One region of the Frigoribacterium sp. AC759 genome, then DNA from elsewhere that is predicted to be linked to it. Evidence: predicted binding sites of a transcription regulator. Region 1 holds the regulator's gene; the other holds the start of a gene.
The links. The regulator LexA, encoded in region 1, represses DNA repair genes until DNA is damaged. The targets are predictions, from matches to a motif close to TCGAACANNTGTTCGA.
Positions count from the first base shown of each region.

Region 2: a site for LexA is predicted at 4,747-4,762, ahead of ACZ6JE_RS13300 (DNA polymerase III subunit alpha). Genes of this name have one in related genera too.

Region 1 is NZ_CEEDMT010000001.1:592,694-604,006, forward strand. Features, by position in the region: gene miaA (tRNA (adenosine(37)-N6)-dimethylallyltransferase MiaA) at 1-536, shown strand, start outside; gene dapF (diaminopimelate epimerase) at 533-1,411, shown strand; gene ACZ6JE_RS02740 (class I SAM-dependent methyltransferase) at 1,439-2,047, opposite strand; gene hflX (GTPase HflX) at 2,131-3,675, shown strand; gene lexA (transcriptional repressor LexA) at 3,746-4,435, opposite strand; gene ACZ6JE_RS02755 (LysM peptidoglycan-binding domain-containing protein) at 4,686-5,072, shown strand; gene ACZ6JE_RS02760 (histidinol-phosphate transaminase) at 5,181-6,266, shown strand; gene hisB (imidazoleglycerol-phosphate dehydratase HisB) at 6,263-6,877, shown strand; gene hisH (imidazole glycerol phosphate synthase subunit HisH) at 6,874-7,509, shown strand; gene priA (bifunctional 1-(5-phosphoribosyl)-5-((5-phosphoribosylamino)methylideneamino)imidazole-4-carboxamide isomerase/phosphoribosylanthranilate isomerase PriA) at 7,589-8,335, shown strand; gene ACZ6JE_RS02780 (SseB family protein) at 8,335-9,099, shown strand; gene ACZ6JE_RS02785 (DUF1844 domain-containing protein) at 9,161-9,529, opposite strand; gene infC (translation initiation factor IF-3) at 9,755-10,429, shown strand; gene rpmI (50S ribosomal protein L35) at 10,433-10,627, shown strand; gene rplT (50S ribosomal protein L20) at 10,658-11,044, shown strand; gene ACZ6JE_RS02805 (TrmH family RNA methyltransferase) at 11,141-11,313, shown strand, end outside.
Region 2 is NZ_CEEDMT010000027.1:1,429-12,741, reverse strand. Features, by position in the region: gene ACZ6JE_RS13315 (glycoside hydrolase family 15 protein) at 1-1,683, shown strand, start outside; gene ACZ6JE_RS13310 (glucose-6-phosphate dehydrogenase) at 1,778-3,142, opposite strand; gene ACZ6JE_RS13305 (FUSC family protein) at 3,346-4,689, opposite strand; gene ACZ6JE_RS13300 (DNA polymerase III subunit alpha) at 4,802-8,314, shown strand; gene ACZ6JE_RS13295 (glutathione S-transferase family protein) at 8,430-9,452, shown strand; gene ACZ6JE_RS13290 (TraR/DksA family transcriptional regulator) at 9,449-9,784, shown strand; gene manD (D-mannonate dehydratase ManD) at 9,910-11,148, shown strand.

The DNA.
Region 1 (11,313 bases):
GCTACGAGGCCGTCGGCGAGGCCCAGGGGCCGGGTGCGCTCTTCCGCCTGCTGCGCGACCGGGATCCGCTGGCCGCCCAGAAGATCGGCTCGACGAACATCCGCCGTCTCGTCCGTGCCCTCGAGGTCGGCGAGCTGACCGGCGAGCCGTTCTCGGCCCGCCTGCCCGACGAGGCGGCCCGCTGGCGCCCCTCGGCCATCGTCGGCGTGCACGACGATCGAGAGGCCCTCGTCGAGCGACTCGACGCCCGGGTCGAGCGGATGTGGGGCGACGGCCTCGTCGACGAGGTCCGCGGTCTCCTCGCGCACGGTCTCGAGCGCGGCGTCACGGCGAGTCGAGCGATCGGCTACGCGCAGGCGGCCGCCCAGCTGCGCGGCGAACTGACGGAGTCCGACGCCATCGAGACCAGTGCGGCTCTGACCCGCCGCTACGCGCGTCGTCAGGTGAGCTGGTTCCGTCGATACGCCGACGTCCGCTGGGTGCGGTCCGGCGACCCCGGGGGCGTCGAGGCGGCCCTCGATACACTCGACGCGTGACCACCACTCTCCAGTTCACCAAGGGCCAGGGCACGGGCAACGACTTCGTGCTGTTCTCCGACCCCGACGGCGAGTTCCCCCTCGACCCCGTGGCGATCCGGGCGTTGACCGATCGCCACTTCGGCGTGGGCGGCGATGGCGTGATCCGTGCGGTCCGGTCCGAGCACCTCCCCGACGGCCGGAACGCCCTGGCCGAAGACCCGGCCGCCGAGTGGTTCATGGATTACCACAACGCCGACGGCAGTGCGGCCGAGATGTGCGGCAACGGCATCCGGGTCTTCGTCCGCTACCTGACCGACCGCGGCCTCGCGACGCTCGAGCCGGGCGGCACCCTGGCGATCGGCACGCGGGCGGGGGTGCGCCACGTCCAGCGCAGTATGACGGGCTTCCAGGTCGATCTCGGCCTCTGGTCGCTCTCCGACGAGTCGCCGACGGTGCGGGCTCGAGAGCTGCATGCGGCCCGCCCCGGTCTGTCGCTGTCCGTCGGCAATCCGCACGTCGTCGTCGCGCTGGCGACCGACGACGAGCTCGACGCGCTCGACCTCTCGTACCTCCCCGTCCTCGACCCCGCACCCGTCGAGGGCGCGAACGTCGAGTTCGTCGTCCCGGCCGACCCCCTGGTGGTCGACGGCATCGGCCACATCCGCATGCGCGTGCACGAGCGGGGCAGCGGCGAGACCCTCTCGTGCGGCACGGGAGCGGCGGCGGCGGCCCTCGCGACGCGGCACTGGGCCGGTGCCGGGGCGCCCGATCAGTGGCGCGTCGAGGTCCCGGGTGGCACGGTCGGCGTCCTGGTCGTGCCGACGGACGACGGCGAGCACGTCTCGCTCAGCGGTCCGGCCGATCTGGTCTTCAACGGGGCGCTCGAGATCTGACCGCCGTCGTCGGGCCTGCCTCGCTGATCAGCGACGGTGGGCCGTCAAGACGCGGTAGCCCTTGCTGGTGGAGGCGCGGGTCACGTCGACGACGTCGCCCAGCTCGGAGTTCATCCACTTCTGCAGCGAGTCCGCGCCGAGGTTCTTCTGGACGACGAGCCACGCGTCCGACCCGACCTCCAGTCGGGGGAGCCACTTGGTCAAGAGCCCGTGCAGCTCGTTCTTGCCGACGCGGATGGGCGGGTTCGACCAGATCGTCGAGAACCGCAGGTCGGCGGGAACATCGTCGGGCTCGACGGCGTTGACGTTCTCGAGGCCTGCGGCCCGGGCGTTCTCGCGCACGAGCTCCAGCACCCTCTTGTTCACGTCGACGGCCCAGACCGTCGCGTCGGGTGACGACAACGCGAGGCTCAGGGTGATGGGCCCCCATCCGCATCCGACATCGAGCAGATGACCCGAGGTCGGCGGCGTGGGCACGTCGGCCAGGAGGACGGCCGTCCCGGCGTCCACCCGATCGGGGCTGAAGACGCCCGCGGCCGTGGTGAGTTCGAGTTCGCGGCCCGCGAGGGTCACCGAGATGGTCCGGCGCCGCATCAGGCTCTCCGGTTCCGAAGAGAAGTAGTGCTCGCTCGCCATGGCCCACAACCTATCGACAATCCCCACGGGCGGCCGAATCGGCTCCCCGCTCACCGCCTGACGAAAGGGCTAGTATCACTCCGATGACAGACCTCCCCACGAACCCGCTCGATGCCGAGCGTTCCGAGCAGGGTGACGACGTCGTCGCCCGCGTGCTCGACCGTGCGGCGTCCCGGGCTTCCGCCTACACCGTCTTCTCGCCTGCGCAGGCGATCCAGACCCGCTCTCTGCACGACACCGGCTCGGACGGCGACCAGTTCGACCGCGACGATCGCCAGGCGCTCCGTCGTGTGGCGGGGCTCTCGACCGAGCTCCAGGATGTCACCGAGGTCGAGTACCGCCAGCTCCGGCTCGAGAACGTCGTCCTGATCGGCGTCTACTCGCAGGGTTCGCTCTCCGACGCCGAGAACTCCCTCCGCGAGCTGTCGGCCCTGGCCGAGACGGCCGGCGCCGTCGTCCTCGACGGGCTGCTGCAGCGTCGGCCCAACCCCGACCCGAGCACGTACCTCGGCAGCGGCAAGGCCGAAGAGCTGCGGATGACCGTCGCGGCTCTCGGCGCCGACACGGTGATCGCCGACACGGAGCTCGCGCCAAGCCAGCGTCGTGCCCTCGAAGACGTGGTCAAGGTCAAGGTCATCGACCGCACGGCCGTCATCCTCGACATCTTCAGTCAGCACGCCAAGAGCCGGGAGGGCAAGGCGCAGGTCGAACTGGCGCAGCTCGAGTACCTGCTGCCCCGACTGCGCGGCTGGGGCGACTCGATGTCGCGGCAGGCCGGTGGCCAGGTAGGAGGCGCGGGTGCCGGAATGGGCAGCCGCGGCCCCGGAGAGACCAAGATCGAGCTCGATCGGCGACGGATCCACACGCGCATGGCGCGCCTCCGTCGGCAGATCAAGGAGATGAAGCCCGCGCGCGACGCCAAGCGGGCCAATCGCGACCGCAACGAGGTGCCCTCGGTCGCGATCGCCGGCTACACCAACGCGGGCAAGTCGAGCCTGCTCAACAGGCTGACGAGTGCGGGCGTGCTCGTCGAGAACGCCCTCTTCGCGACCCTCGACGCGACGGTGCGCAAGAGCTCGACGACGGACGGCCGGCCGTTCACGTACGCCGACACGGTGGGTTTCGTCCGAAACCTGCCGCATCAGCTGGTCGAAGCCTTCCGCTCCACCCTCGAGGAGGTCGCGGCGTCGGACGTCATCGTCCACGTCGTCGACGGCTCGCACCCCGATCCGGCGGCGCAGCTCGCGACGGTCCGCGAGGTCGTCAGCGAGGTCGACGGGGGCGACATCACCGAGATCGTGGTGTTCAACAAGAGCGACCTGGTCGACCCCGACCAGCGACTCGTGCTCCAGGGCCTCGTCCCGACCGCGGTCTTCGTCTCCGCCCGGACGGGCGAGGGCATCGACGAGCTCCTCGAGCGCATCGCCTCGACCCTTCCGACCCCTGACGTCGAACTCGAGCTGCTCGTACCGTACGACAGGGGCGACGTCGTCTCTCATCTCCACGACTCGGGTCGTGTCGTCGAGACGGCGTACGAGGAGGCCGGCACGCGCGTGCACGCCCGGGTCTACCCGAGCGACGTGGCGTGGTTGTCGCCGTTTGTCGACCGCGAGGCCGTCTCGAGCTGAGCCGACCGAGTCGACCACGACGAAGCCCCCCGCCGAATGGCGGGGGGCTTCGTCGTTCGTCGAGTCGGGGTCACACCGACCGGAGCACGGCCACGACCTTGCCGACGATCTGAGCGTGGTCGCCGACGATCGGCTCGAACGCGCTGTTGCGGGGCAGCAGCCAGGTGTGGCCGTCACGCTGACGGAAGACCTTGACCGTCGCCTCGTCGTCGAGCATGGCGGCCACGATGTCGCCGTTCTCCGCCGAGTTCTGCTGCCGGACGACGACCCAGTCGCCGTCGCAGATGGCGGCGTCGATCATCGAGTCGCCGACGACCCGCAGCATGAAGAGGTCGCCCTTGCCGACGAGCTGGCGGGGGAGGGGCATCACGTCCTCGACCTGCTGCTCGGCCGTGATCGGGATGCCGGCGGCGATGCGCCCCACCATCGGGACGTGCGCGGTGTCGCCGTCGTCGCTCGTCGTGAGGATGCTCGTCACGGGTGCGAGGGCGGGCGCCTCGGTCGAGAGGACCTCGAGGGCGCGGGGCCGGTTCGGATCGCGTCGGATGCGACCCGCGAGCTCGAGCTGGTTCAACTGGTGGGTCACGCTCGACAGCGACTTCAGACCGACGGCGTCGCCGATCTCCCGCATGCTCGGCGGGTATCCGCGCTGTCCGATGCTCTGCTGGATGGCCGTCAGGATCGACGTCTGCTTGGCCGTCAGCTCCTTGCGCGTGACCGAGCCCGTCTCGGTCGACCGGGTGCGCTGCGCGTCGCTCATGTGTCTCCTGCCGTGGATGTCGGTGGTCGCTGTTCTACTCGGACCACCGATCGAAACCGTATCCGATGCGGCGTCTTCGGCGAAACACATGTTCGAGTGTGTCGCCGATCCACGTCGAGAAAATCGAACATCGGGGTTGAAATCGACTTTGATCGAAGATATGTTCGGAACACGTCTTCGTGCCCGGTGTTCCCGGCCGATCGCCGGGCACGAACACGGACGTCTCCTCTAGCGGTGAAAGGACCACCTCATGAGCGCCATCACGACCACCACTGCCACTCCCACCCCCACCGACGACGCCGTCGCCTCCTTCTCTTCGCCCCCGCGCGTCCGGCTGCGCATCACCCGGCGGGGGCGTCGTGTCGTCAGCACCGCCGTCGGTCTGCTCGTCGCCGGTGTCGTCGGCGGCGTGCTCCTCGCCGGGCCCGGTGCAGTCGCGTCGGACACCGCCGGTGCGGCGTCGTTCGACTACGTCACGGTCGACGGGGGAGACACCCTGTGGCAGGTCGCGTCCGAGATCGCACCCACCAAAGACCCCCGCGACGTCATCAGCGACATCGTGCAGTTGAACAACCTCAGCAGCACCGAGGTCGCGGCGGGGCAGTCGCTCGCCGTCCCCGCTCAGTACGCCGACTGACGGGCCGTCCATCGGGCTCCGTCTGAAGAGACCTCGAGGGGTCGCGACCGCTGCCAGCCGAGGGTCGACGATTCGGGACTCCGTCCGGTGGAGACCTACCATGGAGCGGTGTCCTTCAGTCTCGACGACCTCCCCATCCGTGACGACCTCCGTGGCCTGACGCCGTACGGCGCACCGCAGACCAGGGTGCCGGTCGCTCTCAACGTCAACGAGAACACGCATCCGATTCCCGAGAACGTCGCACGCGACATCGTCGCATCGATCGCGCAGGCCGTCCTCGAGGTGAACCGGTATCCCGACCGCGAGTTCACGCAGTTGCGGGACTCCCTGGCCGACTACCTGGGTCACGGCCTCACCCGAGACAACATCTGGGCGGCGAACGGCTCGAACGAGGTCATCCAGCAGATCCTCCAGGCCTTCGGCGGCCCCGGGCGGAGCGTCCTCGGCTTCCCTCCGACGTACTCGATGCACTCGATCATCGCGGCGGGCACCGGGAGCACCTGGGTCGAGGGTGCGCGAGACGTCGACTTCACCATCAGTCCCGAGACGGCGGTCGCCGAGATTCGTCGCACCGAACCGGACATCGTGTTCTTCTGCGGTCCGAACAACCCGACGGGCACGCCCCTCGACCTCGCCACGGTCGAGGCCGCCTACGACGCGACCGACGGAATCGTCTTCGTCGACGAGGCGTACGCGGAGTTCATGCCCGTCGGCCAGCCCACCGCTCTGACCCTGCTCGAAGGCCGGCCGCGTCTCATCGTCTCCCGCACCATGAGCAAGGCCTTCGCCTTCGCCGGGGCGCGAGTCGGATACCTCGCCGCCCACCCGGCCGTGACCGACGCGCTCCGTCTGGTGCGCCTCCCTTATCACCTGTCGTCGTTGACCCAGGCCGCCGCGATCGCCGCGCTCTCCCACGCCGACGAGATGCTCGCCATGGTCGGCGAGATCGCCACCCAACGCGACCGGATCGTCCGGGTGCTGACCGAGCTCGGCTACGAGCCCTGGCCGACCTGGTCGAACTTCGTGCTGTTCGGCGGGGTCGACGATCCGGCCGACGTGTTCGAGCGTCTGCTCGCCCGGGGCATCATCGTGCGGAACCTCGGCATCCCCCACCACCTCCGGGTCAGTGCGGGCACCGAGGCCGAGACCACGGCGTTCCTCGAGGCGCTGCGCGACATTAGGCTCTCCTCGTGACCGAACAGACCCCTACCCGCGTGGCCTCCCTCGAGCGTGAGACGAGCGAGTCGCGCATCGCGCTGTCGCTCGACCTCGACGGCACCGGCTCGTCGAGCATCGACTCGTCCGTCCCGTTCTTCGACCACCTGCTGACGGCGCTGTCGAAGCACTCGCTGATCGATCTGCGGGTGGCGGCGACGGGTGACACGCACATCGACGCGCACCACACGGTCGAAGACATCGGCATCGCCTTCGGCACCGCGCTCCGTCAGGCGCTCGGCGACAAGTCGGGTATTGCACGGTACGGCGACGCCCTGGTGCCGCTCGACGAGGCCCTGGTGCAGGCGGTCGTCGACATCTCCGGTCGCCCGTACCTCGTGCACGGCGGCGAGCCGGAGGGCTTCGAGCTGCACCTGATCGGCGGCCACTTCACGGGGTCCCTGGTGCGCCACGTGTTCGAGGCGATCGCCTTCCACGCCGGCATCACGGTACACATCCGCGTGCTCGGCGGGCGCGACCCGCATCACATCGCCGAGGCCGAGTTCAAGGCCTTCGCGCGAGCCCTCCGCCAGGCCGTGCAGCCCGACCCGCGGGTGGTCGGCATCCCCTCCACGAAGGGCGCGCTGTGACGGTCCGTCCCTCCGTCGTGGTCCTCGACTACGGCAGCGGCAACGTCCACTCGGCGGTCAAGGCCCTCGAGCTCGCCGGGGCCGACGTCGAGCTGACGGCCGATCGCGCCCGGGTGCAGGCGGCCGACGGCCTCTTCGTGCCGGGCGTCGGGGCCTTCGGCGCCGTTATGAGCGCGCTCGAGTCCGTCCGCGGCGGCGAGCTCATCGATCGCCGTCTGGCCGGCGGGCGACCCGTGATGGGCATCTGCGTCGGCATGCAGGTCTTCTTCGAGGGCGGTGTCGAGCGCGGTGCGACGGCGGGCGGGCTGGGTGAATGGCCCGGTGTCGTCGACGAGCTGAAGGCCGACGTGCTGCCTCACATGGGCTGGAACACCGTCGACGTCCCCGAGGGCAGCACGCTGTTCGACGGCGTCGCCGACGAGCGCTTCTACTTCGTCCACTCGTTCGCGGCCCAGTCGTGGACCCTCGACGTGATCCCGCCGTTCCCGCAGCCGCACGTCACGTGGGCCGACCACGGCGGCCGTTTCGTCGCCGCCGTCGAGAACGGACCGCTCTGGGCCACGCAGTTCCACCCCGAGAAGTCGGGGCGGCCGGGCATCCGGCTGCTCTCGAACTGGCTCGGCACACTCTGACCCTCCCGAACCCGACTCCGGTCCCGCGCTCAGCGGGGCCCCGACGCGATCCGCGCGGCGCCGCCGCGAGAGAGACGACATGAGCGACTTCTGCACGACTCCGAGCCTGACCCTGTTCCCGGCCGTCGACGTCTCCGGGGGGCAGGCCGTCCGTCTGACCCAGGGGGAGGCCGGCAGCGAGACCGGATACGGCGACCCCGTCGCGGCGGCCGACGACTGGAAGAACCAGGGCGCCGAGTGGCTGCACCTGGTCGACCTCGACGCGGCCTTCGGGCGGGGCGACAACCGGTCGGTCATCAAGAAGGTCATCAAGCAGGTCAAGGGCATCAACGTGGAGCTGAGCGGTGGCATCCGCGACGACCGCTCCCTCGAAGACGCCCTCGGCACGGGCGTCAAGCGGATCAACCTCGGTACGGCGGCCCTCGAGAACCCCGAGTGGGCGGCGCATGTCATCGCCGAGTACGGCGAGGCCGTCGCGGTCGGGCTCGACGTGCGCGGCACGACGCTGGCCGCCCGTGGCTGGACGGAGGAGGGCGGCGACCTCTGGACGGTCCTCGCCCGTCTCGAGGAGGCCGGATGCGCCCGCTACGTCGTGACCGACGTCACCAAGGACGGCACCCTCCAGGGGCCGAACGTCGATCTGCTGCGTCAGGTGATGGATCGCACCGATCGCCCGGTGATCGCATCGGGCGGCATCTCGAGCCTCGACGACCTCGTCGCGCTGCGCGAGCTGGTCCCGCAGGGGCTCGAAGGCGCGATCGTCGGCAAGGCGCTCTACTCGGGCGCCTTCACGCTGGCCGCGGCCCTCGACGTCGCCTCCGACTGATGTCGACGCCCGGCTCGGACAGCGCCGGTCGACCCTGGGAGGGTCGCACCTTCGATCATCACGACACGGCGTTCGCCGGTGACGACGGCTCGGCCGACCCGCGCCTCCTCGAGGCTCTCAAGCGGTTCCACCTCGGCGAGGTCGGTGAAGACACCGTCGTCGACGCGCTGCGACCCGCGCGGCTGCTCGTCCCCCTCGTGGCGGTCGCGGGCGATGAGGACCTCGACGAGCAGGGGCGACGGGTCGACAAGACTCAAGAGCTGTCCATCGTGACGGTGGCGGGCCCCGACGGGCGCGACGTGCTGCCCGCCTTCACCTCGGTGGCGGCGCTGTCCGTCTGGAGCGCCACGGCGCGTCCCGTGCCGGCCGACGCCCGGCGGATCGCCCTGGCGGCGGCGTCCGAGTCGACCGACCGGCTCGTGCTCGACCCGGGGTCGCCCACGGCGTTCGCCCTGCGCCGACCGGCCCTGTGGGCGGTCGCGCAAGACCTGCCGTGGCTGCCGAGTCACGCCGACGAGACCGTGCTGCGGGCCTTCCTCGACGCGGGGGCGGACGAGGAGGCGCTGGCCGGCCTGGTCATCGCCCCCGGCTACGAGGGCGCCCGGCTGGGCGGCCCCGAGATCGTCGTGCAGCTGGGCGTCCGTGCCGGGCTCGACCGCGAGGCGCTCACGGCTCTGCTCGGTCGACTGCAGACGGCCTGGGCCGCCGACCCGACCATCGCCGACCGGGTCGACAGCATGGCCGTCAAGGTCGTCTCCGTCTGACGGACCGCGGCTGCAGGCCCCGCCGCGGTCCGACCGGCGGGAAGGCGGCCGGAGGCGCGGTCTAGTTGACCGGCCCCGTGAACTTCTCGCCGGGCCCCTGGCCGATGGGGTCGGGGAACGCCGACGCCTCGCGGAAGGCCAGCTGCAGCGACCGCAGCCCGTCGCGGAGGGCGCGGGCGTGCTGATCGCCGATCTCGGGTGCGCTGGCCGTGATCAGACCGGCCAGAGAGGTGATGAGCTTGCGGGCCTCGTCGAGGTCGGTCTGGGCGCGCGGGTCGTCGGCGAGCCCGACCTTCACGGCGGCCGCGCTCATCAGGTGCACGGCGACGGTGTTGATCACCTCCACGGCGTTCACGTCGGCGATGTCGCGTGCCTCGTCGCCGGGGGCGGAGAAGGCGAAGTCGGGGGAGTGCTCGGGGGTGTGGCTCACGTGAAGATCCTCTGCTAAGCTCGTCGAGGCTCCGAAGCATCTGCTTCGGTGCGAAAGTGGAGATTCTCCCACCCGCGCTTGACCGTTCGATTAGGTTACCGGGTTGTTGGTACCCCGCCGATCCTCCCCGAGGGTCGGCAGCCAGGGTGCAGCGATGTTCCGTCGCACCATCCGAGCACGACGTTCGGATGGCGCAGCGCGTCGCGAAACTCCTCTTTCCCTGCCGTGACCACCGGTCCGGCGGGTGACGAAGCAACGACAGAGGAGTTCCGCATCAGCGATCCCCGTACGAACGACCGTATCCGCGTCCCCGAGGTCCGCCTCGTCGGACCTGCCGGAGAACAGGTCGGTGTCGTCCCCATCGCCATGGCCCTGCGTCTCGCAGCAGAGGCCGAACTCGACCTGGTCGAGGTGGCCCCCAACTCGAAGCCTCCCGTGGCCAAGATCATGGATCACGGAAAGTTCAAGTACGAGGCTGCGCAGAAGGCGAAGGAGGCTCGTCGCAACCAGGCGAACACCATCCTCAAAGAGGTGCGTTTCCGTCTGAAGATCGACAAGCACGACTACGAGACCAAGCGCAAGCGCGCCGAGGGCTTCCTCCAGGGCGGCGACAAGGTCAAGGCCATGATCCTGTTCCGCGGTCGCGAGCAGTCGCGTCCCGACCAGGGCGTCCGTCTCCTCCAGCGCTTCGCCGAAGACGTCTCCGAGTGGGGCAGCGTCGAGTCGACCCCCACCATCGACGGCCGCAACATGGTCATGGTGATCGGGCCGCACAAGAACAAGTCCGAGGCCAAGGCCGAGGCAGAAGCTCGCAAGGTGGCCAACAAGGCGCCGAAGCACCCGACGTCCGACGAGGTTCCGGCCGACGCACCGGCGGAACCGACAGAAGAAAGTAAGTAAGACATGCCCAAGCAGAAGACCCACTCCGGCGCCAAGAAGCGCTTCAAGGTCACCGGTTCCGGCAAGATCATGAAGCAGCAGGCCGGCATGCGACACAACCTCGAGGTGAAGAGCGCCAAGCGCAAGGCTCGCCTGAACCAGGACCAGGTGCTCGCCCCCGCCGACGCCAAGGTCGCCAAGAAGCTTCTCGGTCACTGACCGCTGACACGAACGTAGAGGAACAAGAAAATGGCAAGAGTCAAGAGAGCGGTCAACGCCGCCAAGAAGCGTCGTGTGATCCTCGAGCGTGCCGAGGGTTACCGCGGTCAGCGTTCGCGCCTGTACCGCAAGGCCAAAGAGCAGGTCACCCACTCGCTCGTCTACTCGTACCGCGACCGTCGCGCCCGCAAGGGTGAGTTCCGCCGTCTGTGGATCCAGCGCATCAACGCCGCGTCGCGTCAGAACGGCCTGACCTACAACCGCCTCATCCAGGGTCTGTCCCTGGCCGGCGTCGAGGTCGACCGCCGCATCCTGGCCGAGCTGGCCGTCAACGAGCCCGCCACCTTCGCCGGCCTCGTCGCCACCGCGAAGGCCGCGCTGCCCGCCGACACCTCGGCTCCCAAGGCTGCCGCGTAGTCACCAGCGCCACTGCACCACCCCGGCCCGGACGGTCTCACCGTCCGGGCCGTCGTGCGTCCCGGCTCCCGAGGCCGGGTGAGGCATAGTGGGGGAGTGAGCACCTCCCTCCTCGACAATCCCCGATCGCCCCGCGTCCGCGCCGTGGCGAAGCTGGCCAAGCGCGACGCGCGCACCGACACCGGGTCGTTCCTGCTCGAGGGCCCCCAGTCGGTGTCCGAGGCCCTCGCGTTCCGGCCCGAACTGCTCGTCGATCTCTTCGCGACGCC
Region 2 (11,313 bases), on a different contig from region 1:
TCCGCCTCGACCTTCGGCGCCCTGCTCGGCGACCACGACGCCGGGCGGTGGCTGATCGCCCCGACCGACGCCGACGCCACCGCGACCCGTCGCTACATCGACGACACGTTCGTGCTCGTGACGCGGTGGCAGACCGCCACGGGCGTCGTCGAGGTCACCGATCTGATGCCCTACGGCGACCGCCGCGCCGATGTCGTGCGCCGGGTGACGGGGGTCTCGGGCACCGTGACCCTGCACGTCGATCTGGCCATCCGCTTCGGCTACGGCAGCGCCATGCCCTGGGTGCGGCAGGTGACCGACGGCGACGACACCGCACTCGTCGCGACGGCCGGCCCCGACGCCGTCGTCGTCCGAGGGCCGCGCCTGACCGCCACCGACCACACCCATGCGACCGAGTTCGACGTCGCGGCCGGCGAGGTCGTCGACCTCTCCCTCACCTGGTACCCCTCGCACCGGCAGCCACCCGCGGCGGTGGACATCGACGCGGCCATCGACGACACGGTCGGCTGGTGGCAGGCCTGGGCCGCACGGTGCACGACTCCCCCGGCCTACGAACGCGAGGTCCGCCGTTCGCTGCTGATCCTCCGAGCGCTGACGCACGAAGACACCGGGGGCATCGTCGCCGCCGCGACGACCAGCCTGCCTGAGCAGTTCGGGGGCTCGCGCAACTGGGACTACCGCTACGTCTGGCTCCGCGACGCGTCGATGACGCTGCAGGCGCTGATCCTGCACGGCTACGTCGAGGAGGCCGATCGCTGGCGCGGCTGGCTGCTGAGGGCGATCGCCGGAGACCCGGCCGACGTGCAGATCATGTACGGCCTCGCCGGCGAGCGCCACCTGCACGAGAGCGAGATCGACCACCTGCCCGGCTACGGGGGCGCCGCTCCGGTGCGGGTCGGGAACGCCGCCTACAAGCAGTACCAGGGCGACATCTTCGGCGAGGTCATGATCGCCCTGCACGAGGCCCGCCAGCTCGGCGTCGACGAGACCGAGTACTCGTGGCCGTTGCAGCGGGCCCTGATGCAGTACGTCGACGACAATCGCACCCGGCCCGACAGCGGCATCTGGGAGATCCGCGGCGAGCTGCAGCACTTCACCCACTCGCGGGTCATGATCTGGGCCGCGCTCGATCGCGCCATCGCGGGCGTCGAGCAGTTCGGCCTCGACGGCCCGGTCGACCGCTGGCGCGAGCTCCGAGACGAGGTGCGGGCCGAGGTCGAACGCGACGGCTGGAACGCCGAACGGAACTCCTACACGCAGCACTACGACACCACCGAGGTGGACGCCTCGCTGCTGCAGCTCGCCCAGGTCGGCTTCGTCGCCGCCGACGACCCCCGCATGCTCGGCACCGTCGCCGCGATCGAGCACGACCTGCTGCACGACGGACTGCTGCTGCGCTACCGCACCGAGAGCGGCGTCGATGGGCTGGCGGGCGACGAGAACCCCTTCCTGACCTGCTCGTTCTGGCTCGCCGAGCAGTACGCGGCCTCGGGGCGGGTGGACGACGCCGTCACCCTGATGGATCGCCTGGTCGGCTACTGCAACGACGTCGGCATGCTGTCGGAGGAGATCGAGGTCGCGACGGGGCGACACGTCGGCAACACGCCTCAGGCGCTGTCGCACCTGGCGCTGGTCCGTGCGGCGGACGCGATCGGGCGCGCGCAGGCGACCCGCGCCTCCTAGGCTCCCCCGGTCGGCGGAACGGACGACGGCCGCCCTGCTCGATGCGAGCGGGACGGCCGTCGGGGTGCTGCCGTGGTTCAGGTGGGCCGGTGGATCAGGCGGGCCAGTCCGCCGGACCGGTCGAGCCGGCCGCGTACGTGTCGAGCGGCACCTGGCCGGCCTGCCACGCGTCGATCACGGGAGCGACGATGGCCCAGCAGCGCTCGGCCACGTCGCCGCGGATCGAGAGCGTCGGGTCGTCGTGGAAGATGCCGCTGAGCACCTCGCCGTAGGGGGTGAGCTCGGGCTTGCCGAGGGTCACCGACATGGTCGACTTCTCGAGGTCGAAGGGGTTGCCGGAGCCGTTGGTCGTGACGCCGAGCTCCATCGTCTCGGGGCTGATCTCGATGCGCAGCGTGTCGGGCGTCGAGGAGCCGTTGAGCCCCTCGGGCAGCGCCGGCACGGGCTTGAAGGTGATGAGGACCTCTTTGCGGATCTTCGTCATGCCCTTGCCCGAACGGAGGATGAACGGCACGCCGGCCCAACGGCGCGTCTTGACCTCGAACTCGACCTCGGCCAGGGTCTCGGTCTGACGCTCGTCGTCGACGCCGTCCTCGTCGGCGTAGGCGGGGACGTCCTTGCCGTCGATGGTGCCGGCGGAGTACTGGGCGCGACGGCTCGACGCGACGGGGTCGCCGCCCTTGACCCAGGTGGCACGCAGCACGCGCGCGATCTCGCTGCGCAGCTCGACCGAGTCGATCGACGACGGGGCGTCCATCGCGATGACCGCGAGCACCTGGAGGAGGTGGCTCTGGATCATGTCGATCAGGGCGCCGGCCTTGTCGTAGTACTGGGCGCGGCCTTCGAGACCGAGCACCTCGTCGTAGAAGATCTCGACCTTCTCGATGTTCTCGCTGTTCCAGACCGGCTCGAACAGGCGGTTCGCGAAGCGGAGGCCGATCATGTTGAGCACGGTCGCACGACCGAGGAAGTGGTCGGTGCGGTGGATGCGCTCTTCGGGGACGATCTTCAACAGCTCGGCGTTCAGCTCGCGAGCGCTCTGCTCGTCGGAGCCGAAGGGCTTCTCGAGGGCGAGGCGGAGACCCTCGGGGAGGTCGATCTCGGCCAGCGACTGGATGACCTTCGTGCTGATCGCCGGCGGGAGGGCGAAGTACATGACGGGCGTGCCCTCGCTGGCCTCGAACAGCGCCTTCAGGTGCTCGACCGTGGTGGGGTCGCCCTGGATGTAGCGGCTCGACGCGAGGGTCTTCTTGGCGAGGTCGCTGCCGGCGTCGCCGTTGAACGCCGTCTTGACGACGTCGTCCCACTCGTCGGCGCTGCGCTCGCTGCGGCCGGTGCCGATCAGCTGCACGTCGACTCCGCGGTCGCTCTTCAGCAGGCTGGCGAGGCCGGGGAGCAGCAGACGCTCGGTGAGGTCTCCGCTGGCTCCGAGGATGATGAGGGTGGTGGTGTCTGTCACTGTGCGGCTTTCATGGATGAGGGCGGCGAACGGATCGTCGCTTGTCGATCTGGCGGCGGGTGGGGTGCTCAGGCCACGAGTGTCAACGCACAGGGCGGACGGGCATTCCCGTCGACCGCCCCGGCCGGTCAGGGCACGGGTCGCGTCTCGGCGTCGGTGCCCGGTCAACCGTACTGCTCTTGGGCGGCGGGCGTCGCACCCCGTCAGTCGGCGTCGCGTCGGACGGTGTCGCGGGGCGCCTCGTCGTCCTCCGTGGCCCTGGCCGTGCCGTCGTCGCCCGTGGTGCCGTCGGCGTCCGGGGCGTCGTCGGCATCCGCGGAGTCGTCGGCGGTGGCGGTGTCGTCGGCGCCGGTCGTCTCGTCTCCGTCGGCTCCGTCGGATCCGGGGTGCGCCTCCTCGGTGTCGGTCCCGGCGTCCGCCGTCCCCGCGTCCGTCTCGGAGGGCCGGGGCGCGGTGCCGTCGTCGGGGTCGAGCGCGGCGACGATGCGACCGAGCGAGACGGCGATCGACACCCCGCCGCTGGTGTCGGTGGTGGGGCGGTCGCGGTGGGCGTCGATCGCCTCCCAGAGGTCGGCGATGCGACGGCGCGCCTCGACGAACACGTCGGCGTCGGAGTCGTGGCGCCTGATCACCTCGGCGACCCCGTGCAGGGTGTGCGCCACGGCCGGGGCGAGCGAGTCGGGCATGCCGATCTGGCGGCCGATGCGCCTGCCGAGGACCCCGGAGACCTCGGCGATGTCCTGCAGATGGAACGAGACCCGCTCGAACGCGGCCAGTTCGGCGTACTCGTGGCCGAGATCGCGTCGACGCAGCAGCCACCGGGGATTCATCCGCCGCGACTCGTCGGCGTACTGCACCGACGAGCGCACGCTGTGGAGGGTCGCGGGCAGCTCGCCGACGCGCTCCTCCCAGTCGTCGTCCTCGAGGGGCCAGGGCGTCTCGAAGACGCCGGCGATCTCGTCGGCCCGGTCGGCGAGCGCCTGCCGGACCCGCCGGAGCCGCGTCTCGGCGCGCGAGGTGTTCAGAGGCGGCACGATCACGAAGTTGACGACGACGCCCACGACGACGCCGACGCCGAGCTGGACGATGTAGCCGATGCCGTACGACTCGGTGTCGGATCCTCCGAGCAGCAGCACGAACAGGCCCGCGGTGAGCACCCAGTCGCGACCGGCCCCGAGCCAGCGGATGCCGGCGAGCACGACGCCGATGCCGACCAGCACGCCGACCGCGAGGACTCCGGGCGGCCCGTCCTGCAGGGCGAAGACCGCCGTGGCGAGGGCGATGCCGACGACGACGCCCAGCAGCACCTGGATGCCCTGTCGCAAGGAGGCCCGCAGCGTCGGATACATGGCGATGACCGCGCCGAGCGGCGCGTAGTAGGGGTAGTCGGCCGCCGTGCCGGGGATCTGCGGGGCGATCCAGTAGGCGAGCCCCGCGGCGAACGCCGTCTTCACGGCCAGCAGGAGGCGCGGCTGGGCGAGCAGCACGCGGGTCCAGTGCCCGACGGCGCGGGCGTCCCGGTCGAGGGTCGAGCGGCGGTCGGTCATGGCTCGATGATGCCAGCCGGCGGGCGTCGCCGCCGGGTCGTCGACCACGTACACTGATCGAACATCTGTTCGAACCGACCCGGCCGGGGGGTCTGAGCACGAGGCACCAGTCATGCGTTTCACCCATCTCCGCGTCGCGTCGTCGTTCAGCGCGCACTACGGCACCGCCCACCCGAAGACCCTCGTCGAGACCGTGGCCGGGCGACGGGCCGACGCCGCGGCGATCACCGACCGCGACGGGCTCTACGGGGCGATCCGGCACATCGGCGCGTGTCGCGCCGCGGGCGTCGACCCGATCGTGGGGGTGGAGCTGGGGTGCCGCGACGATCGGGCCGGTGCCGGCGCCGGCGGAGGCGCTGGTGCTGCGGGCGCGGGTGCCGGCGGAGGAGCTGCCGGAGGCGCTGGTGCTGCGGGCGCGGGTGCTCCGGTCGATCGGATCGTCGTGCTGGCGCACGGGTCGATCGACGGCGGCGCTCCGGGTGCGGGGTGGGCGGCGCTCTGCCGGTTGATCAGCGCCGCGCACGGCCGGGCGACGCGGAAGGCGAGCGGCAGCGCGAACAGCGTGGCGACCATCGGCCGGTCACGGGTGCGGGCGTTCGTCCAGGGCGAGTCGGGGCCCGCCGCGACCGTGCTGCTCGGCCCGGACTCCGACGTGGGTCGACTGGTGCAGGCGGGTCGGCACACCGAGGCGGCGGCGTCGCTGGCCGACTGGGCGGCCGTGCTGCCGGGCGGCGTGGTGGTCGAGGTCGTCTGCCATCTGACCGAGCCGGGCGAGAGCCGCAGCATCCGGCACGCGGCCCGCATGCTCGAGCTGGCCGACCACGTCGGGGTGCCGGCCGTGCTGACCAACGCCGTCCGCTACCTCGACCCCGACGAGGCGGTCACCGCCGACGTCCTCGACTCGGCAGGGCATCTCGCCGCCCTGGGCAGCTTCCGCCCGCAGCCGAACGCGCAGGCGTTCCTGAAGTCGGCCGATGCGATGCGCGCCGTCGCGCGGATGGTGACCGACGCCTCCTCGCTGCCTCGCAGCTCCGCCGACGAGATGCTGTCCGCGACCGAGCGGCTGGCCGACCGGTGCCGACTCGACCCCGCCGCCGATCTGGGCTGGGGTCGGCCGAAGGTCCCCGAGCCGAGTGCGATCGGAGTCGACGGCGATCCCGACCAGGTGCTGTTCCGCCGGGCGGAGGCGGGGATCACCGAGCGGTTCGGCGACGCCGGTCGCGCTCTGCGCGAGAAGGTCGACGAGCGCATGCGCTACGAGCTCGGCATCATCACGGGGTTCGGCTTCGCCGGGTACTTCCTGACCGTGGCCGACGTGTCGAAGCTGATGCGCGACATGAGGGTGCGGAACGCCGCACGCGGGTCGGGGGCGGGCAGCCTCGTCACCTATCTGCTGCGGATCTCGAACGTCGATCCGATCGAGCACGATCTGCTGTTCGAGAGGTTCCTCGGCAACAAGCGGGAGACGCTCCCCGACATCGACATCGACGTCGAGTCGGCGAGGCGGCACGAGGTCTACCGGGCGATCTTCGACCGGTACGGCAGCAACCGGGTGACACTCATGTCGATGCAGTCGACCTACCGGGGGCGAGGCGCCGTCCGTGACGCCGGTCTGGCGCTCGGTCTCGACGACGAGCAGATCGACCTCGTCGCCAAGAACGTCTGGCGCTCGAACGCCCGCGACCTGCGGACGGCCCTGGCCGAGAAGCCCGAGCTGCGCGAGATCGCCGAGCTGGCCCGCAGCGACGGGCAGATCGACCTGCTGGTCGATCTCAGCGAGCGACTCGACCGGCTGCCGCGGCACATCTCGATGCATCCGTGCGGGGTGATCCTCGGCGACTCCGGTCTGCTCAGCATGACGCCGGTCCAGCCGAGCGGCATCGGTCTGCCGATGAGCCAGTTCGACAAGCACGACATGAACGACGCCGGTCTGCTGAAGCTCGACGTGCTGGGGGTGCGCATGCAGAGCACGCTGGCGTACGCGCTCGACGAGATCGAGCGCGTGAACGGCTCGAGGGCCGCGGTGGCCGGTGCGCTGCCGGTGGACGCACGGTACGTGAACAGAGAGGGGCGGATCGAGCTCGACGAGATCCCGCACGACGACGAGCCGACGTTCGCGGCGATCAGGACGACGCACACGCTCGGCATGTTCCAGATCGAGAGCCCGGGGCAGCGCGAGCTGATCGGCAAGATGCAGCCCGACCGCTACTCCGACCTCATCGCCGATATCTCCCTGTTCCGCCCCGGGCCGATGAAGGGCAACATGATCGTGCCGTTCCTCGACACGAAGCACGGGTTCCAGCATCCCGACTACATCCACCCGAGCTTCGCGGGGTTCCTCGACGACAGCTACGGAGTCGTGATCTACCACGAGCACGTCCTGCGGATCCTCGAGGCGACGATGCAGGTGAGCCTCGCCGAGGCCGACGAGATCCGACGTCACATGGGCAAGGGCGACGACGACGCCCTCGAGGCGACGTTCCGCGCCCGCACCCGGGCCAACGTCGACCCCGAGACCGGGCTGCGCCGCTACGACGACGCCGACGTCGACCGCATCTGGGCCGTGCTGAAGGGCTTCGGATCGTTCGGCTTCTGCAAGGCGCACGGTGCCGCCTTCGCCCTGCCCACGTACCAGAGCGCATGGCTGAAGACGCACTACCCGGCCGAGTTCCTCGCCGGCATCCTGACCCACGATCCCGGCATGTACCCGAAGCGGCTGCTCCTGACCGAGGCGCGGCGGATGGGCATCCCGGTGCTGCCGCTCGACGTCAACGCCTCGACCGACGTCTACCGCGTCGAACGGCTGCGCGCACCCGCCACCCCGATCGCGCCGACTCGCACCGGCGACCTCGGCATCCGGCTGTCGCTCGTCGACGTGCACGGCATCAGCGACGCCGAGCTCGCCCGGGTCGTCGTGGGTCGCCCGTACGAATCGATCACCGACTTCTGGCAGCGGGCGACACCGTCGCGGTCGTTGTTCGAGCGACTCGCCCAGGTCGGGGCGCTCGACTCGCTCGCCGGCCCGGGGCGGACGAGGGGCGATGTCCTGGCCAGGGTGCGCGCGCTGACCGGCAGGTCGTCACGGCCCCGGGCGGCCGACGTCGAGAACCAGCTCGACTTCGTCGTCGACGACTCCGACACCGTGCCCACCGGCACCCCCGACGTCGGAGTCCGCGACCGGGTGAGCGACGAGCTCGACATCCTGTCGATGGAGGTCAGCGAGCACGTCATCGAGAGCTACCGTCCGATGCTCGACGACCTCGGCGTCGTCCGGGCCGCCGACCTGCGCGACCACTGGAACGGCACGACCGTCCTCGTGGCCGGCATCCGCATCGCCACCCAGACCCCGCCGATGCGCAGCGGTCGGCGCGTCGTGTTCATCAGCCTCGACGACGGCAGCGGCGTCTCCGACTCGACGTTCTTCGACGAGGCGCAGCAGCGCGCCGGCTCCCTCCTGTTCGGCACGCAGCTCATGCTGATCCAGGGCCGCACCCGTCGCACCGGCGAGCGGGGGATCTCGCTCGAGGCCGACGACGCCTGGGATCTCAAGACGATGTGGCGGGAGTGGAGCGCGACCCGCGCCTCCTCGGCCGCCGGTCTCGACGCCGTCGACGTCGGCGCCTGACCCGCGCGTCGGCAACTCCTCCTCCCTGCCGCCCGGCCGCACCGGACGTCGGCGTGTCGCGGCCCGGCGCGACACCGGACAGGAGTTGCCGACCGGGCGTGCGTAGGGTGGCGGCATGAGCGAGCAGCACGCGAAGGGCACCTACGTCGAGCCCGGCCAGGAGTACACCCGCGACACCAACTACATCGAGGACCGCATCACGCGCGACGCCGCCGACGGCTGGCCCGTCGAGTCGGGCCGATACCGCCTCGTCGCGGCGCGGGCCTGCCCCTGGGCGAACCGCAGCGTCATCTCACGCCGACTGCTCGGCCTCGAAGACGCGATCTCGCTGGGACTGCCCGGCCCGACGCACGACGCCCGCAGCTGGACCTTCGATCTGGACCCCGACGGGCGCGACCCCGTCCTCGGCATCGAGCGCCTCCAAGAGGCCTTCTTCGCGCGCACGCCCGACTACCCGCGCGGCATCACGGTGCCGGCGATCGTCGACGTGCCGAGCGGCAAGGTCGTCACGAACGACTTCCCGCAGATCACCCTCGACTTCGCCACCGAGTGGACGGACCTCCACCGCGACGGCGCACCCGACCTCTACCCCGAGCACCTGCGCGCCGAGATCGACGAGGTGAACGCCGTGGTCTTCCGCGACGTGAACAACGGCGTCTACCGTGCCGGTTTCGCCGGGTCGCAGAAGAGCTACGAGCGCGCCTACCGCACCCTCTTCGAGCGACTCGACTGGCTGTCCGAGCGACTGACCGATCAGCGGTTCCTGGTCGGCGACACGATCACCGAGGCCGACATCCGCCTCTTCACGACCCTGGCCCGCTTCGACGCGGTCTACCACGGCCACTTCAAGTGCAATCGGAACAAGCTCACCGAGATGCCCGTGCTCTGGGCCTACGCCCGCGATCTGTTCCAGACCCCCGGATTCGGCGACACGATCGACTTCGACCAGATCAAGAAGCACTACTACATCGTGCACAGCGACATCAATCCGACCGGCATCGTCCCCGCCGGGCCCGACCCGTCGGGCTGGCTGACCGCGCACGGTCGCGAGGAGCTCGGCGGACGGCCCTTCGGCGACGGCACTCCCCCGGCGCCGCCCCGTGCGGGCGAAGAGGTGCCCCCGCTCGTCGTCTCGTGATCGGGCCCGTCGCCCGCCTCGAGGGCATCCGCGACGATGCCCTCTCGCTCGCCGAGCGCCTCCGCAGCGACATGGAGGCGGTGGCCGAGGCCCGCGAGTCCGCGAACGTTGACGACGAGCACGACCCCGAGGGCTCGACGATCGCCTACGAGAGGTCGCAGCTCGACGCCATCCGCCGGTCGGCGCTCGACCGGGCGGACGACGCGCGCTCCGCTCTCGAGCGCCTCGCCGCGGGGACCTTCGGCCGCTGCGAGCGCTGCTCGGCGCGCATCGGGGAGGCCCGGCTCGACGCCCGGCCGACCGCTCGACTCTGCATCGACTGCGCGCGCTGACCCGCGCCTCCTGCCGAGCCGAGGAGGTGCAGGTCGGCTGCCGCCCGCCCCTCCCGGAGTCGTCTCCCTAAGCTGGTCCGTGCCCGGGCCCTCGCCCGAGCACGGATTCGGTCGAAGGAGACGGAATGAGAATCGACAGCGCCGATGTGATCGTCACGAGCCCCGATCGCAACTTCGTGACACTGAAGCTGACGACCGACGAGGGGATCACCGGACTCGGCGACGCCACGCTGAACGGCCGGGAGCTCGCCGTCGTCGCGTATCTCACCGAGCACGTCGTCCCCCTCCTCGTCGGACGGGACCCCGCCCGCATCGAGGACACCTGGCAGTTCCTGTACCGCAGCGCGTACTGGCGCCGGGGGCCGGTGACGATGGCGGCGATCGCCGCCGTCGACGTCGCCCTCTGGGACATCAAGGCGAAGACCGCCGGCATGCCGCTCTACCAGCTGCTCGGCGGCGCCTCCCGGACAGGGCTGCTGACCTACGGGCACGCCTCCGGCAAGGACCTCGAGGAGCTCTTCGACAGCATCCGGGATCACCAGGAGCAGGGGTACAAGGCGATCCGGGTGCAGACCGGAGTGCCCGGGCTGAAGTCGATCTACGGCATCGCGTCCAACGCGACCTTCGACGCCAACACCGGCGTCCGCTACGACCACGAGCCCGCTCAACGGGGTGCGCTGCCGAACGAGGAGGACTGGGACACCCGCTCGTATCTGCGTCACGTCCCCACCGTCTTCGAGGCGGTCCGCAACGAGTTCGGCCCCGAGATCCCCCTCCTGCACGATGGGCACCACCGCATGACGCCGATCCAGGCGGCCTCCCTCGGAAAGAGCCTCGAGCCGTACGACCTCTTCTGGCTCGAGGACGTCACCCCGGCCGAGAACCCCGAGGCCCTCCGCCTCGTCCGCCAGCACACGACGACGCCTCTGGCGATCGGCGAGATCTTCAACACGGTGTGGGACTACCAGCAGATCGTCCGCGAGCAGCTGATCGACTACGTGCGGAGCGCCGTGACCCACACCGGCGGCATCACGCATCTCAAACGGGTTCTCGAATATGCGGCGCAATACCAGATCAAGTCGGGCATGCACGGCCCGACGGACATCTCGCCCGTCGGGATGGCCGCCGCGATGCACCTCGGTCTCTCGATCCACAATTTCGGGATCCAGGAGTACATGAAGCACGGTGCGCGCACCGATCTGGTCTTCGACCAGGGATTCACCTTCGTCGACGGCATGCTGCACCCGGGTGATCGACCCGGCATCGGAGTCGAGCTCGACGTCGACGAGGCCGGCCGGTATCCGTACGAGAAGGCCTATCTGCCGTACAACCGGCTGGCCGATGGCACGGTGCACGACTGGTGAACCGGAGAGATCGCACCCTCTCGGAAGGACATATGCGGATATCCCATCGCCCCTGATAAAGCGAACGGCTCGTCGAATACGTCATTGTTCAGTGGATTCGTGAGAAAAGCTCCAGGTGCGATTAGCGCGGAAATAAGCCATAGTGAATCCGATAAGTCGCCTCTG